One region of the Rhizobium sp. P2_G9 genome, then DNA from elsewhere that is predicted to be linked to it. Evidence: predicted binding sites of a transcription regulator. Region 1 holds the regulator's gene; each other region holds the start of a gene.
What was found. Region 1 encodes PhoB, which activates phosphate uptake and scavenging genes when phosphate is short. Its sites were predicted from a motif close to TGTCATNNANCTGTCAT; they were not measured.
Positions count from the first base shown of each region.

Region 2: a site for PhoB is predicted at 2,752-2,768, ahead of phnF (phosphonate metabolism transcriptional regulator PhnF). Genes of this name have one in related genera too.
Region 3: a site for PhoB is predicted at 1,907-1,923, ahead of ppk2 (polyphosphate kinase 2). Genes of this name have one in related genera too.

Region 1 is NZ_JBFUFK010000031.1:89,544-94,464, reverse strand. It holds gene AC1DYF_RS24275 (hypothetical protein) at 74-1,429, shown strand; gene phoB (phosphate regulon transcriptional regulator PhoB) at 1,666-2,349, opposite strand; gene phoU (phosphate signaling complex protein PhoU) at 2,504-3,217, opposite strand; gene phoR (phosphate regulon sensor histidine kinase PhoR) at 3,444-4,667, opposite strand; gene ppk2 (polyphosphate kinase 2) at 4,864-4,921, shown strand, end outside.
Region 2 is NZ_JBFUFK010000006.1:121,904-126,824, reverse strand. It holds gene AC1DYF_RS07160 (aldo/keto reductase) at 1-316, shown strand, start outside; gene AC1DYF_RS07155 (AbrB family transcriptional regulator) at 338-1,450, opposite strand; gene AC1DYF_RS07150 (hydrolase) at 1,447-2,016, opposite strand; gene AC1DYF_RS07145 (TetR/AcrR family transcriptional regulator) at 2,123-2,719, shown strand; gene phnF (phosphonate metabolism transcriptional regulator PhnF) at 2,989-3,720, shown strand; gene AC1DYF_RS07135 (carboxymuconolactone decarboxylase family protein) at 3,749-4,156, opposite strand; gene AC1DYF_RS07130 (sugar ABC transporter ATP-binding protein) at 4,175-4,921, opposite strand, start outside.
Region 3 is NZ_JBFUFK010000017.1:9,920-14,840, reverse strand. It holds gene AC1DYF_RS16155 (NAD(P)/FAD-dependent oxidoreductase) at 1-882, shown strand, start outside; gene ppk2 (polyphosphate kinase 2) at 952-1,866, opposite strand; gene AC1DYF_RS16145 (TetR/AcrR family transcriptional regulator) at 2,044-2,652, shown strand; gene AC1DYF_RS16140 (efflux RND transporter periplasmic adaptor subunit) at 2,667-3,797, shown strand; gene AC1DYF_RS16135 (efflux RND transporter permease subunit) at 3,858-4,921, shown strand, end outside.

The DNA of each region.
Region 1 (4,921 bases):
TTGAAAAGGTGCTGGCGAATGATTACCCAAGGGTCATAATGAGAATGTCCCGCGTATCGAGGTATTTTTTAGCGTGAGTGGACTGGAACAGGCGATCCGCAACGCTCTGGACAGGGCCGAAAGGTCCAATCCGGAAATACGCGCGCGTATCTATCAGTCCGCGCGCAATGCGCTCGATGCCGGCCTGCGCAAGCAGGACATCCACGACATGACGGTGATCGAGCGGCAGCGGCAGCGGCTGGAATTCACCATCCGCGCAATCGAGGACGAAGAGCTCGAAAAGCTGCGCATGTCGGCGCGGCTCGACAAGATTTTCATAGAGAATACGCCGTTCGAGCCGCCGGAGGCGGTGCCTGAGCCCGATATCGCGCCGCCGGCGCCGGAGCGGCTCATCGATGCGCCGCCGTCGGCCTGGCCTGAGCCGGCTCAGCCTTCACGGCGCGAGCCGCCGATTGTCGAGCCGGTGCGCCAGGTGGCGCAGCCGGTCAGGCCCATGGCGGAGCCGGTCGTGGCGCGCGAGATACCGCCGGAGATCGAGGAAGACGGCGCGTTTTCCGATTTTTCGGCCACCCGCGATGAGCGCGCGCCGTCCAAAGCCGGCGTAAAAACGCGGCGGATCGAGCCGGTGGTCGACGCACCTTTGGTCGCCGAAGCGCGCGGCAAGGGACGGGCGCAAAATATCCGGCATGAGGAAGAGGATCCGGCCTGGGCCGAGCCTTCGACGCCGGAAGGGCGCAAGGTGGCGCCGCAGAAGCGTGCCGCGCGACGCCGGCGCGGCTCCTGGGTCGTGTCGCTGTTCGTCTATTGCGTGCTGCTCGGCGTCATCGGCTTCGGCGCATGGTGGGCCTATGCGACCGGCATGATCGGGGCGGCCATGCATGGCGGCGGCGATTTCGATTTCATCCCCAAGCAATTGCACAGCGAGGATTTCGATCCGAAGGTGCCGCTGAAAACCCCGCTCGATCCGCTGCGCGGCTTTTCCGGCGATTGGGTGAGCGTGCTCAAGCCCGGCGACACCAGTGCGGTCAAGCCGGCGGCGCAGGCCAAGGTCAGCGACGTCACCGACAGCGACGGCAAGGCGATCATGATCATCTCGAATGCGCCGGACCAGGATGGCGAAGTGCGGATCGAGGTGCCGGCCGACGTGCTGAAGAATCTTGCCGGCAAGACCTCGACACTGGCCGTGACGTTGCGCGCCGATGGCGACAAGCCGTCGCAGATCTATATCCAGTGCGCCTTTGCCAGCCTCGGCGATTGCGGGCGGCACCGGTTTACGATTTCCAACGAGCGGGTGGATGAGCTGATCCAGGTGAAGTTCGATGGCAAGCAGGCGCCGAACGAGCCGGGTTACGTGATTATCAATAGCGATCTCACCGGGCAGGGGCGGGCGATCAGGCTTTATGGGATCAGGATTGGGCCGGGGGCTTGAGAGTTTTTGGTAGGTCGGCGTTTGGGGCCACCCCCCTCTGTCCTGCCAGACATCTCCCCCTCAAGGGGGGAGATTGGATGGGGCGCCCTGGCCGCTTCCTCTCTACCGTCGCACAACGCAGTACTCAACGACTCTTTGAGGCGGGGAGCAGGCCTCTAGCCAATCTCCCCCCTTGAGGGGGAGATGTCCGGCAGGACAGAGGGGGGTACGACGCACACTCTACGAAGCGAAGCCGCTCAAACTTCCATCGCATACCCCGCACCGCGCACGGTGCGGATCACATCCGGCATGTTCGACAGATTGAGCGCCTTGCGCAGCCGCCCGACATGGACGTCGACGGTGCGTTCGTCGACATAGATGTCGTGGCCCCAGACGCCGTCGAGCAGTTGTGAGCGGGAAAACACCCGGCCCGGCGACGACATGAAGAATTCCAGCAGCTTGAATTCCGTCGGTCCGAGGCGGATTTCGCGGGAGCGGCGGTGGACGCGGTAGGTCTCGCGGTCGAGCTCGACATCGCCGCATTTGAGGATCGAGGAGATCGCATTGGGCCGCACCCGGCGCAGCATGGCCTTGATGCGGGCCATCAGTTCCGGGGTCGAGAACGGCTTGACGACATAGTCGTCGGCGCCGGTCGACAGGCCGCGGACGCGCTCGCTTTCCTCGCCGCGGGCGGTGAGCATGATCACCGGCAGGCGCTCGGTTTCAGGCCGCATCCTCAGCCGACGGCACAGTTCGATGCCGGACACGCCGGGCAGCATCCAGTCGAGCAGAAGCAAGTCCGGGACGCGCTCCTGCAGGCGGATATCCGCCTCGTCGCCGCGCGGGATCACCTCGACATCATATCCCTCTGCTTCGAGGTTGTAGCTGAGCAGCGTGCCCAGCGCTTCCTCGTCTTCCACAACCATAATTCTCGGCTGCATGGTACTCTGCTCCGTCGGCAATCACGCCTGGCGCGTGCCCCGCGCCCAGGCGGCTGCGATTGTTACTACCGGCATGCTCTCGTCCGATGCCGGCGCTGATGATCGGCGGCCAGGGACGCCATTGGCGCCGGCTGGCCGAAATGCGCAATCGGCATCACTGGCCCGGCTGCACCACGGAAGCCGTGTTGTCTTCCTTGACGCGTTCGCCGGTCGGCTGTTCGCCGGTCTTCATGTAATAAATGGTTTCGGCGATATTGGTCGCATGGTCGCCGATGCGCTCGATGTTCTTGGCGCAGAACAAGAGATGGGTGCAGGGCGTGATGTTGCGCGGGTCTTCCATCATGTAGGTGAGCATTTCGCGGAACAGCGAGGTATAGACGGCGTCGATCTCGCCATCGCGCTGGCGGATCACCTCGGCCTTTTCCGCCGAGCGGGTGGCGTAGACGTCGAGCACATCCTTGAGCTGGGTCAGCGCCAGTTCGGAGAGATGTTCGATGCCGCGGGCGAGCGGCCGCGGAATGCCGGTGGTCTGCACGGCAATGACGCGCTTGGCGTTGGACTTGCCGAGATCGCCGACGCGTTCGAGATCGGCGGCGATGCGGATCGAACCGACGATCTCGCGCAGGTCGGACGCCACCGGCTGGCGCTTGGCGATCATCAGGATGGCGCTGTCGCCGATATCGCGCTCGGTCTGGTCCATGATCACGTCTTCCGAGATCACGCGCTGCGCCAGCGCCGAGTCGGATGTGACCAGCGCCTTGACCGAGTCGGAAACCATCTGCTCGGCCATGCCGCCCATTTCGGCGATGCGGCGGGAAAGGTTGGCCAGCTCCTCGTCAAAGGCGGAATAGATGTGTGCGGTCATCAATAGTCCTCCAACCGGCGGGCGGCCGGCGCGGTTTTGGATCAGCCGAAGCGGCCCCTATGTCCTGGGCCGCGGGTTATCCGGGCTGGCAAGGAACATAGGGTCGGCCAAGTTTTCATTAGCCGCTTTACGCCAGGGTTTTATGTCAAAGTCACGAAAGATTTATGACAGACTAAAGTGCTGAAAAGTCAATCCTTTCGGACGCGCTGGAGGGATTGCTGCGTTTTTGTCAGAAGCGCACGGTGAAGGTGCTGCCGCGGCCGAGTTCCGATCGGATGAGCAGACGGGCGCGGTGGCGCGTCAAGATGTGCTTGACGATTGCCAATCCGAGGCCGGTGCCCTTCTTCGAGCGGCTGCTCTCGACATTGACGCGATAGAAGCGTTCGGTCAGGCGCGGGACCTGGTCTTCGGGGATGCCGGGACCGTAGTCGATGACGCTGACCTCGATCGGCTGGCGCGGCTTTTCGATCAGCGTCACGTCGACGATCTTGCCCTCCTGGCCGTATTTGCAGGCGTTTTCGATCAGGTTCTCGAACACCTGGGTCAGTTCGTCACGATCGCCGCTGACATTGATGGCATGGTCGGGCAGATGCCGCTTGATCTCGACGCCGAGGTCGGTTGCCAGCGGCGCCAGCGCATCGCAGACCGAGCCGATGAGCGGCACCAGGTCGACGGCGTCCTCCGGCGCGACGCGCGCCTTGATCTCGAGCCGCGACAGCGACATCAGGTCGTCGACCAGGCGCGACATGCGGGTCACCTGTTCCAGCATGATCGTCAGGAACCGTTCATGCGCCGCGGTGTCGGTGCGGGCCGGGCCGAGCAGCGTTTCGATGAAGCCACGCAGCGAGGCCAGCGGGGTCCTGAGTTCGTGCGAGGCATTGGCGACGAAATCGGAGCGCATGCGATCGATGCGGCGCGATTCCGAAATGTCGCGGAAGATCAATACATAGAAGCGGATCGCCTCGCCCTCTTTCGTCTCCGCCGGGACCATCCGCACCTGGAAGATGTTCTCGCCCGGCAGGGTGTCTGCATATTCGGTCATGCCGTTGCGGCCCGACGCGATGGTCTCGCGGATCATCTCGATGATCGCCGGCAGGCGGATGCGGGCCGAGATATGCTGGCCGGGCTCGATCTCGCCGAAGGCATGCCGGGCCGAAGGGTTCTGATAGATGACATTGGCCTTGGGGTCGAGCAGGTAGGCCGGGCTGTCGAAGCCGGCAAAGGCCGATTTGACGTCGCACAGCGGCTCCGGCGGAGGCGTGGGCTCCTGTTCAGCGATCGGCACCGTGGGCGCGGTGGCTTTGATCCACAGCGATGGCAGCACGGCAAGGATCATCACCGAAACGGCGATACGGGAATTGGTGCCGGCCGCGATCAGCGCGGCTGCGCCCAATAGGACGGCCGCAAGGTTGTATTTATGACCCAACAGCCAATCAGTGACTGCTTTCAGCATGCGAATCCCCGGCACTGCGAAAATTAAAACGTCCTTCTATGGTCTGTATGTAACAGCTTTTTCACGCTTTGCTTGAATTCACATGATGATTATGTCCATGTCACTGACAGCATGTCTGCCGAAAGCGGTCGCCGGTTTCGGGACAAAGGCATGCGCGAGAACAAAGAAGCAAGCGCATGGCATGAGGAGGAGTGGAATGGCCGTCGAAACGGATATTCCCGCGGTCGACGTCAAGATCGACGGCAAGAAGCGGC
Region 2 (4,921 bases), on a different contig from region 1:
CACCAACTTTGCCTGGTCGAGCCAGGGCCGCGGTTTCTTCACCGACCGCGCCGGCCGCGACAAGCATGACGATGAGGAAATCGTCCGCTGCTGGTATTCGGAAAAGAATTTCGAACGCCGCGACCGGGCGATCGAACTGGCGGCCAAGCTCGGCCGCCATCCGATCCACGTCGCGCTCGCCTATGTCCTGGCGCAGCCCTTCCCGGTGATCCCGCTGATCGGCCCGCGCAACCTGACGGAGCTCGAGGACAGTCTCTCTGCGCTGGACATCAAGCTGACCCCGGAGCAGGTACGCTGGCTCGAAAGCGGGCAATAAGAAACGAGAGCCGGCGGTGCACTACTCCGCCGGCAGTTGGCTTGGGGCGGGCGCTATCGGCTCGTCCCGCAGCTTCGACCATTTGACGATGGCACGGGCAATGAGGGGGCCGGTCAGTAGGATGGCGAAGAGCCGCATCAGTTGCATCGCCATGATGAACGGCACGTCGACGGGCGTTGACGTGGCAATGATCGCCACCGAATCCGCCCCGCCCGGGCTGGTCGCCAGATAGGCAGTCAGCGGATCGACGCCCATGACCTCGACGAGGATCGCCGCAAAGCCACAGCAGATCGTGATCAGAATGACGATCGAGCCGAGCACACGTGGCAGCGCCCTTGCTGCGTGGTGAAGGATGGCCCGGGTGAAGCGCAGGCCGATATTCCAGCCGATGAAGGCATAGCTGATCGCAAGCAGCCAAGGCGGCAACTCGATCTGGATCAGGCCGAGCGTCTGCAGCGCCAGCCCAAGCATCATCGGCAGCAGGAAAATCCCCGCCTGCAGCTTCATCACCTGCGAAAAGACGATTGAGAAGACGATGAGCGCAATCGTCTCGATCATCGGCACCACGGCAATCGGCGGAAACCAGATGATTGCCGGCGGCGCGGCACCGCTGGCACTGACCCAGATGCGTGAGACCGCTGTGGCGGCGACCGCAACGCAGACGACGCGCAGATATTGCATAAAGGCGACAAGCCGCATGTCGGCGCCGAAGGATTCGGCCATGATCGACATCGCCGACGCGCCGCCGGGCATGGAGGCCCAGATGGCCGTCGTGCCCGGCAGAACCTGCAGCTTGGCGAGCAGATAGCCGAGCGAGGCGCCGGCGGCGATCACCGAGATCACACCGCCCAGGAAGATCGGCCAGTCCTTGCCCACCTCCGTGAGGATGGAGAGAGGGATGGACTGTGCGATCAGGCAGCCCACCAGCGCCTGCGAGAAGGCCGTCGCCAGCTTCGGCACCTTCACCGTCTTTTCCGCCGCGGAAAACAGAATGCCGGCCAGCATCGGCCCGAGCAGCAGGGCCGCCGGGAGGTGCAGAAGTTCCAGCACGGCCACGAAAGCGGTCGAGAGGATGAGGAGCCCGGACCATCGAAAAGCAATGGTCCGAGTGCTTGGTTGGGCAGAGGTCGTCATGATGCCGGGAATTGAATGTTCTCACTCTTTATCACACGCGATATGCGCGGAAAGATAGTGGTAAAGGCGAAATTATGCGCCTCGTCGCTCGGTCCGGCGCAGAGGTCTTCGACGATCTGCAGATCATAGCCATGTTCCCAGGCCGCGCGGGCGGTGGATTCGACGCCGATATTGGTGGAAATGCCGCCGAGCACGATGGTGTTGATGCCGCGCCGGCGCAGCTGAAGGTCGAGATCGGTGCCATGGAAGGCGCCCCATTGCCGTTTGTGGATCTTGAGATCGCCCTTGCCTTCGATGCCTTCGACAAGATCCGACCATCCGTCCGGCAGGCCGCCCGGCGGAAGCTGCATCGGCTGGTCGACATTGCGCGACGGCATGTCGGCATAGTCCTTGGCGAAGTTGACGAACACCAGGGCAACGAGTGCGCCGGCGGCACGGAATTTCTCGGCGGTTGGAATGGCATTGGCGACCACCTCCGCGCCCAGGCGCGGGCGGATTTGCGGATTGCTGGCGACGCCGTTCTGCAGATCAATGAGAACGAGGGCCGTGGTCTTGGGATCAAGCATGGGAATGCCTCTTGAGACAGGATTGCAACGGAGAGATGACGGGAGAGATCTGTCGTGTTATGTGAGGATAGACTCGCAAAACAGATAGTTGAGGATATCCTCGCAAATGTCAACAGTGATATCAGCCGTGGCGCCGAAAAGGGCGAGAGGCCGCCTGCGCGTCGATGCCATCATGCAGTCTGGCGCCGAACTTTTCGCCGAAAAGGGCTATGATGCAGCGACGATGACGGAGATCGCAGCCCGCTCCGGCACCGCGATCGGCTCGCTCTACCGCTTCTTCCCGACCAAGGAGACGCTCGCCGACGCCTTGATCATGCGTTACGCCGAAAAGCTGTTCGAAGGGCTCGACGAAATCATCGGCGACAGCCAAAGCCTTTCCGGCGAACAGCTTGCCAACTGCTTCATCGACCTGATGATCGCGCTGCGGGGCGACCGTGCCGTGGCCGTATCGCTGGTCGATCATCAGGAGGATGCCTCCGGCCGCCGTGGCGCGCTGCGCAACGGATCGATCGAGCGGATCGCCAAGGCTTTGAAAGCGCAAAACAATCGCCTCGCCGAGGAGCATGCGACGGCGATGGGCTCGGTGATCCTGCACCTGCTGAAATCAGTTCCCCCCCTTGCCGACAAGGGCGGGGCGGATGCGGAGAGGCAGATTGCAGAGGTGCGCAAGATGGCCGGCGCCTACATTGTGGCCGCCGCATAATTCCTCCAGTCGTCCGGACGAATTCACGCGGTTGTCACAGAACCGTCGTATGTGCTTCGCCATAACTTAGAGGGCAGGCATTCGTCTTTGGTACCAAAACCCCTCCCCGCAAGGGAGAGGGGCTTAACTTGCGGCTCCGCCGTGCCTGATTGAGGCAAGGAGAGTGCCGCGAGTCTTCTCCCCTTGTGGGGGAGATGGCCGCCCTTCGATGAACTCAGGAGGCCAGAGAGGGCCTTTCCATAGGCGATTGCCTCGGCATGGAGGGCGAGATGACAGCAGAAATCGACCGTGAATCCGGCAGCACGCTCTGGCACCAGATCGCCGAACTGTTGGCAAACGAGATCGAATCCGGCGCCCTGCGACCCGGCCAGCAATTGCCGACCGAGACCAAGCTGATGCAGCGCTTCAATGTCAGCCGTTTCACCATCCGGCAGACCATCGCCCATCTCGAAGCCCGTGGCCTGGTGCGCGCCGAACAGGGCCGCGGCACCTTCGTGCACAAGGGCATGCTGGACTATCCGCTATCGAAAAAAACCCGGTTTTCCAAGAACCTGATCGAGCAGGGTTTCGAGCCCGGCGGCGAATTGCTGGTGCACGAAATCATCCCGGCGCCGCGGCATGTCGTGGTTCGGCTGAGGCTGCCGCTCGGCGCCGCCGTTATCCATCGCGTCGTCGTGTCGACCGCTGACGGCATTCCAGTAGAGATCGGTGATTCCTATTATCCAGCGGCGCGCTTTCCCGATTTCGACAAGGTCCGCGAATGTTTTCCGACCGTCACCGCGGCGTTCGCCACCTACGGCATCCGCGACTATGACAGACTGGTCACCGAGATAGAGGCACGCTTGCCGACCGCCGACGAAGCCCGCCTGCTACGCCAGCCGAAGTCGACGCCGGTGCTGGTCGTCCGCAAAGTCGACATCGACCAGAACGGCATGCCCTTCAATTATGGCGAAACGGTCTGGTCGTCGGAGCGGGTGACCTTCACGGTTGGCAAGGACTGAAACGGCTCGCTCTACTCTCGTACCAAATTCAACCGATCTGGAATTCCGGATCGACGGGAATCTGCATCACCGTGACCAGATGGTTGGTCTGGGCCGCCAGTCCGATCACAGCCAGCAGCTCGGCATGCTGCGCATCCGTCATGCCGCGGGCACGTGCGGCGGCGGTGTGGGAATGGACGCAATAGCTGCAGGAATTGGCAGTCGAGACGGCAATATAGATCATTTCGCGGGTCAGCGGATCGAGCGCGCCTTCCGTCGCCATCACCGCCTTCAGGCCTTCCCAGGTGCGTTTGAGAAGCGGCGGATCGTTCGCCAGCCCACGCCAGAAATTGTTGACGAAATCGGATTTGCGTGTGGCGCGGATATCGTCAAATACCGCCTTGGCCGCAGGAATGGCATCGATCTCGGTGTCGGTCAGGAGTTTTACGGTGGACATGGCTATTCCTTCTCGCAGCTAATGAACTGCCGCATACATGATCTTCTCTTCCGTCGATTCCGTCGGCGAGAATTCTTCGACGATCCGCCCCTGCCGGCAGACCAGAATGCGATCCGACAGGTTCATGATCTCCGGCAGATAGGAGGAAATCACCACCACCGCCAGCCCCTGGTCCGCCAGTCCATTGATGATCTGGTGGATTTCGGCGATGGCGCCGACATCGACGCCGCGGGTTGGCTCATCGAAGATGACGAGGCGCGGCTTCTGCACTAGCCCTTTGCCGATCACCACTTTCTGCTGGTTGCCGCCGGAAAGTTCGACGACCCGGGCATTGTCGTTGATGGCGCGGATATTGAGCGCCTTCGTCCATTCGGCCGAGAGCGCATGCATCTCCTTGACGCTCATGACCGTGCTCTTCTCGCGGCCGGCCGCCAGCAAGCCGCCGAACAGGTTCTCGGCGATCGACATGGTCTCGAAAAAGCCTTCGCTCTTGCGGTCCTCGGTGACATAGACGATGCCGTCGCGGACTGCCTCGCGCGGCACGTAATAGCGCACCGGTTTGTCGTCGAGTTCGATCGTGCCGCCACGATTGAAGTCGCGCTTGTAGATGCCGGCGACGACTTTGAATGTCTCCGTGCGGCCCGAGCCGATCAGGCCGAAGACGCCGGTGATCTGGCCCTCGAAAATCGAGAAGGAATTGTTGCGCACGACATTGCTCATCGAAATGTCCTGCACCGACAACACTTTCTTGCCCGGTTTCCGCAG
Region 3 (4,921 bases), on a different contig from region 1:
GAAAAGGTGACGTCACGGGCGGCGCAATGGGCGAAGTGCGGGCGGCCGGTCGCGATTCTCGATCGTCTGGAGGTCGAGCACGCGACTGGGGCGAAGGGCTATTTCGGTGGCTGGACGGATCGGTCGGCTGGTGTGCTCAACCCGGTCGAATATGCCCGCGGCCTCGCCGATGCCGCCGAATCGGCCGGCGCCAGGATTTTCGAGCATAGCCCGGTGCGCGTGATCACGCGGGAAGCGGCGGGCTATCGCCTGACCACCGACAAGGGCGCGGTGCGTGCCGGGAAAGTTTTCGTCGCGACCAATGCCTATGGCCGCGCACTCAACCCTGGCCTGGCGAAAACCTATATTCCGCTGCGCGTCTTCCAGATCGCCACAAGACCGCTACCGCAATCGGTGCGCCAGCGCCTGGTGCCCGGAAACCAATGTGTTTCCGACACACGGCGCAATCTCTTCACCTTCCGCTTCGACGCGGCAAACCGTTTGATTACCGGCGGTATGCACATTTTTGGCCCTGGTGCTGCAGACCGCGTGCCGCGCGCCATCCACCGGCGCATGGCCGACAAGCTGGAACTGCCCGATATCCCGCCGATCGAATTCGCCTGGTCCGGCATGGCTGCCGTCGAGCCGGACTTTTTGCCGCATCTCGTCGATCTCGGGCCGGACATGATTGCCGGATTTGCCTGCAATGGGCGCGGCATCACGCTGACGACGGCAATGGGGAAGGTGATTGCCGACTGGGCGGCCGGGACGGAGCCGAGGGATCTGCCGATTCCCTATGGGCAGGCCAAGGCCATCCCTGCGCATGGATTGATGCGGCATGCGCCGAACGCCTTGCTTCCGTGGAGTATGCTGCGGGATTGGCGGGATGAGCGAGCCCCATAAAAAAGCCGGCGCGATGGCCGCGCCGGTGGGGAAAATTGCAAGATGCGATCGCGCCGAAAGGGTTTTCGGTCAATACGCTTCGGGAACGTACATTTCCTGCGGCACTGGATGGCGCACGTAGTCGGAATGGTGAATGCGCTCCGGCAGGACGATTTCCGGCCGCTCGACGTCATCATACGGGATCCGGCCCAGCAGGTGGCTGATCATGTTGAGGCGGGCGCGCTTCTTGTCGACCGCTTCGACGACCCACCAGGGTGCTTCCGGCGTATGGGTGCGGGCCAGCATCTCTTCCTTGGCCTTGGTATAGTCTTCCCAATGGACGCGGCTTTCGAGGTCCATCGGCGAGAGCTTCCATTGCTTCAGCGGATCGTGGATGCGCATGTTGAAGCGGAATTCCTGCTCCTCGTCGGTGATCGAGAACCAATATTTGATCAGGATGATGCCGGAGCGGACGAGCATGCGCTCGAATTCCGGCACGGAGCGGAAGAATTCTTCCAGTTCGTCAGGCGTGCAGAAGCCCATGACGCGCTCGACGCCGGCACGGTTATACCAGGAGCGGTCGAACAGCACCATTTCGCCGGCGCTCGGCAGATGCGCCGTGTAGCGCTGGAAGTACCACTGGCTGCGCTCGCGCTCCGTCGGAGCCGGGAGCGCCACGACGCGGCAGACGCGCGGGTTGAGGCGCTGGGTGACGCGCTTGATGGCGCCGCCCTTGCCTGCCGAATCACGGCCTTCGAACAGCACCATGACCTTGAGCTTCTGGTGCTGCACCCAATCCTGCAATTTGACGAGCTCATGCTGCAGGCGGAAGAGCTCGCGGAAATAGACCTTGCGTTCGAGCGTCTGTTCGGCGGGCTGGGTCATGCCCTCGGTGACCAGTTCGTCGAGACGGTCTTCCTCGATCTGCATTTCCAGTTCTTCGTCGAAGCTGTCGGCGATCTCGGCCTTGATGCGTTCGAGCTGTTCCTGATGATCCATAGACATGGGCGCACCCTCCTGTTTCGCCAGACAGAAACAGGAGTTTGCGACAGTGATGTGACAATCGCGTGACCGTTCGCAGATGCAAAAATTTCTTGGCTTTGACATATTGACGGATTTTGTCAGTCATATTATAAGTGACGAAAATTGAAATTCGTCACTCGTAAATCGAAGGCGATCTCCATGATCGAAATTCTCGACACGCCGGCCGAGATGCAGCGTCAGGAAAGCGTCACCCGCATCCTCGACAGCGCCGAGCGGCTGTTCCGCCATTATGGCTATTCGAAAACCAATGTCGCCGACATTGCCAAGGATCTGGGCATGTCGCCGGCCAATATCTACCGCTTCTTTGCCTCCAAGGTGGAGATCCACCAGGCGGTCTGCGGCCGGATGCTGCTGCAGGCCTATAATATCGCCAGATCGATCCTCAGCCAGAAGATCAGCGCCGAGGAACGGCTACGGCAATGGATCCACGCGTTCCACAAGATGACGCTCGAAACCATGATGGACGACGAGAAGGTTCATGAAATGGTGGTCGTGGCCCTGGAACGCGACTGGCATGTCATCGATGCCCATATCAATCGTGTCCACGACCTTGCTGCCGATGTCATCCGTGAAGGCATCGAGAGCGGCGAGTTTCGCCAGATGGATGCGGATTCGGCGTCGCGCTGCTTCGGCGCCGCTACCGTGATCCTTTGCCATCCCCAGATGGTCGCCCAATGCCTGCACAAGACCAACCGGGCCACGCCCGACGAACTGATCGACTTCGCACTTAAAGCCCTGAAGAAATAACAATGGAGGCGGATATGAATTCGCTCGATCTCGCAAGCATGACGCGGGCAACCGCCGCTGGCATTCTCCTCGTGAGCGCTTTGGCGCTTGGCGCATGCAGTGAAAAGAAAGCTGAAAACGATGCGGCGGCCGTCATTCGCCCGGTCAAGGTGGTCGAAATCGCCAAGGCCAGCAATGTCCGCGAACTCGAATATTCCGGTGCGGTGAAATCGCGCACCGAGATGAATCTCGGCTTTCGCGTTGCCGGAAAGATCACCGAGCGCCTTGTCGATGTCGGTGACCGGGTGAAGCCGGGCACGGTCGTTGCCCGCATCGATGCGACGGACTACCAACTGGCCGTCAATTCGGCACAGGCCAATCTCGATGCGGCACAAAAGGCGGTCGAGACGGCTGATATCGCCAACAAGCGGTCACACACCTTGTTTGCCAAGGATGCCGTGCCGAAGGCGCAGGTCGAACAGGCGCAGCTGACTTATGATCAGGCTGCTGCGACCCGCACGGCGGCCGCCGCATCGCTCGACCAGGCGAAGAACCAGATGAGCTATGCGGAGCTGAAATCCGACCGAGACGGCATCGTCACGATCATCGACGCCGATCGTGGCCAGGTGGTTGCCGCCGGCACGCCGGTGCTGACCGTCGTCGCCGACGATGAGAAGGAAGTGCAGATCGCCGTTCCCGAAARCGACATTGCCGAATTCAAGCCTGGCAAGGGCGTCAAGGTCAGCTTCTGGTCGGACGCCACGCTTTCGCTCGATGGCAAGGTGCGGGAAGTCTCTGGAAGCGCCGACCCGCAGTCGCGGACATTCTCGGTCCGCGTCAGCCTGCCGGACGATCCGCGCGTATTGATCGGCATGACCGCCAATGTGGTCGCCGATGTCGCGGCTGGTGCCGATCAGATCACCGTGCCGCTGTCGGCGCTTGCCGAGAAGGACGGCGGTAAGATCGTCTGGACCGTCGACCGCACGGCCGCCACGGTGCACGCCCGGTCGGTGCAAGTCGCCGATTTCACCGGCGATGGCGTCGGCGTCACCCAGGGGTTGAAGCCCGGCGACATCGTCGTCTCGGCTGGCACGCAGTTCATGACCGAGAACCTCAAGGTCAAATTGCCTGACATCATCGGCAAGATGACGGCTGATCTCTTCTAGCACGCGCGGCGCGCCGAGCGCGCCCGCAGTCCACGATCCTCGCAACGCGGAACCACGCCGATGTCATCTGTTTCCCAAGAGGGCAAGCAGCCCTTCAACCTGTCCCGCTGGGCCATCGGACATCCCTCCATCGCCCGCTTCCTGTTTGGCCTGATCATCCTGACCGGCGTGTTCGGCCTGATGAATATGGGGCAGAAGGAAGATCCGGATTTCACTTTCCGCGTCATGGTCGTGCAGGCGATCTGGCCGGGTTCGTCGATCCAGGACATGGAAGACCAGGTTGTCAACAAGATCGAGCGCAAGCTGCAGGAAGTGCCGCATCTGGACTGGGTGAAATCGTTCACGCGCGCCGGCAATGCGATCATCACCATCCAGATCAAGGGTGATACCAACAGCGCCGATGTCGCCGACGCCTTCTATCAGGTGCGCAAGAAGGTCGGCGATATCTCCAGCGACCTGCCGCAAGGCTTGCTCGGCCCCTATTTCAATGACGAGTTCGGCGACACCTTCGTCACGCTGCATTCGCTCTCCGGCAAGGGCTTCAGCTATCCCGAGCTGAAGAAATTCGCCATCCAGGCGCGCGACATGCTGCTGACGACGCCGGGCGTCGAGAAGGCGGTCATCATCGGCGACCAGCCGGAGAAGATCTATATCGACGTCTCCTCCAAGGCGCTGGCAGAACGCGGCATCACCATCCCCGCTCTGCAGAACGCCATCAAGGGCCAGAACAATATCGACCCGGCGGGCAGCGTCGATACCGGCACGCGCTCGGTACGCATCTCCGTCGAGGGTGCGGTCGACAAGGTCGCGGACATCAAGAACCTGCGCCTGATGGCCGGCGGCCAGGTTACCCGCTTGGGTGACATCGCCACCGTGACATCCGGCCTCGAAGATCCCTACCAGCGCAAATACCGTTTCGATGGCGAGGATAGCGTCCAGATCGGCGTCGTCATGGCCAAGGGCTTCAAGGTCACCGATGTCGGCGCCAACGTGGAGAAGACCTACAAGCGCTTCGAAGCGTCGCTGCCCTATGGCGTCGAGGTGCATCAGATCGCCGACCAGCCGAAGGTCGTGACCGACGCGGTCAGCGAGTTCATGGAAGCGCTGGGCGAGGCCTTGGCGAT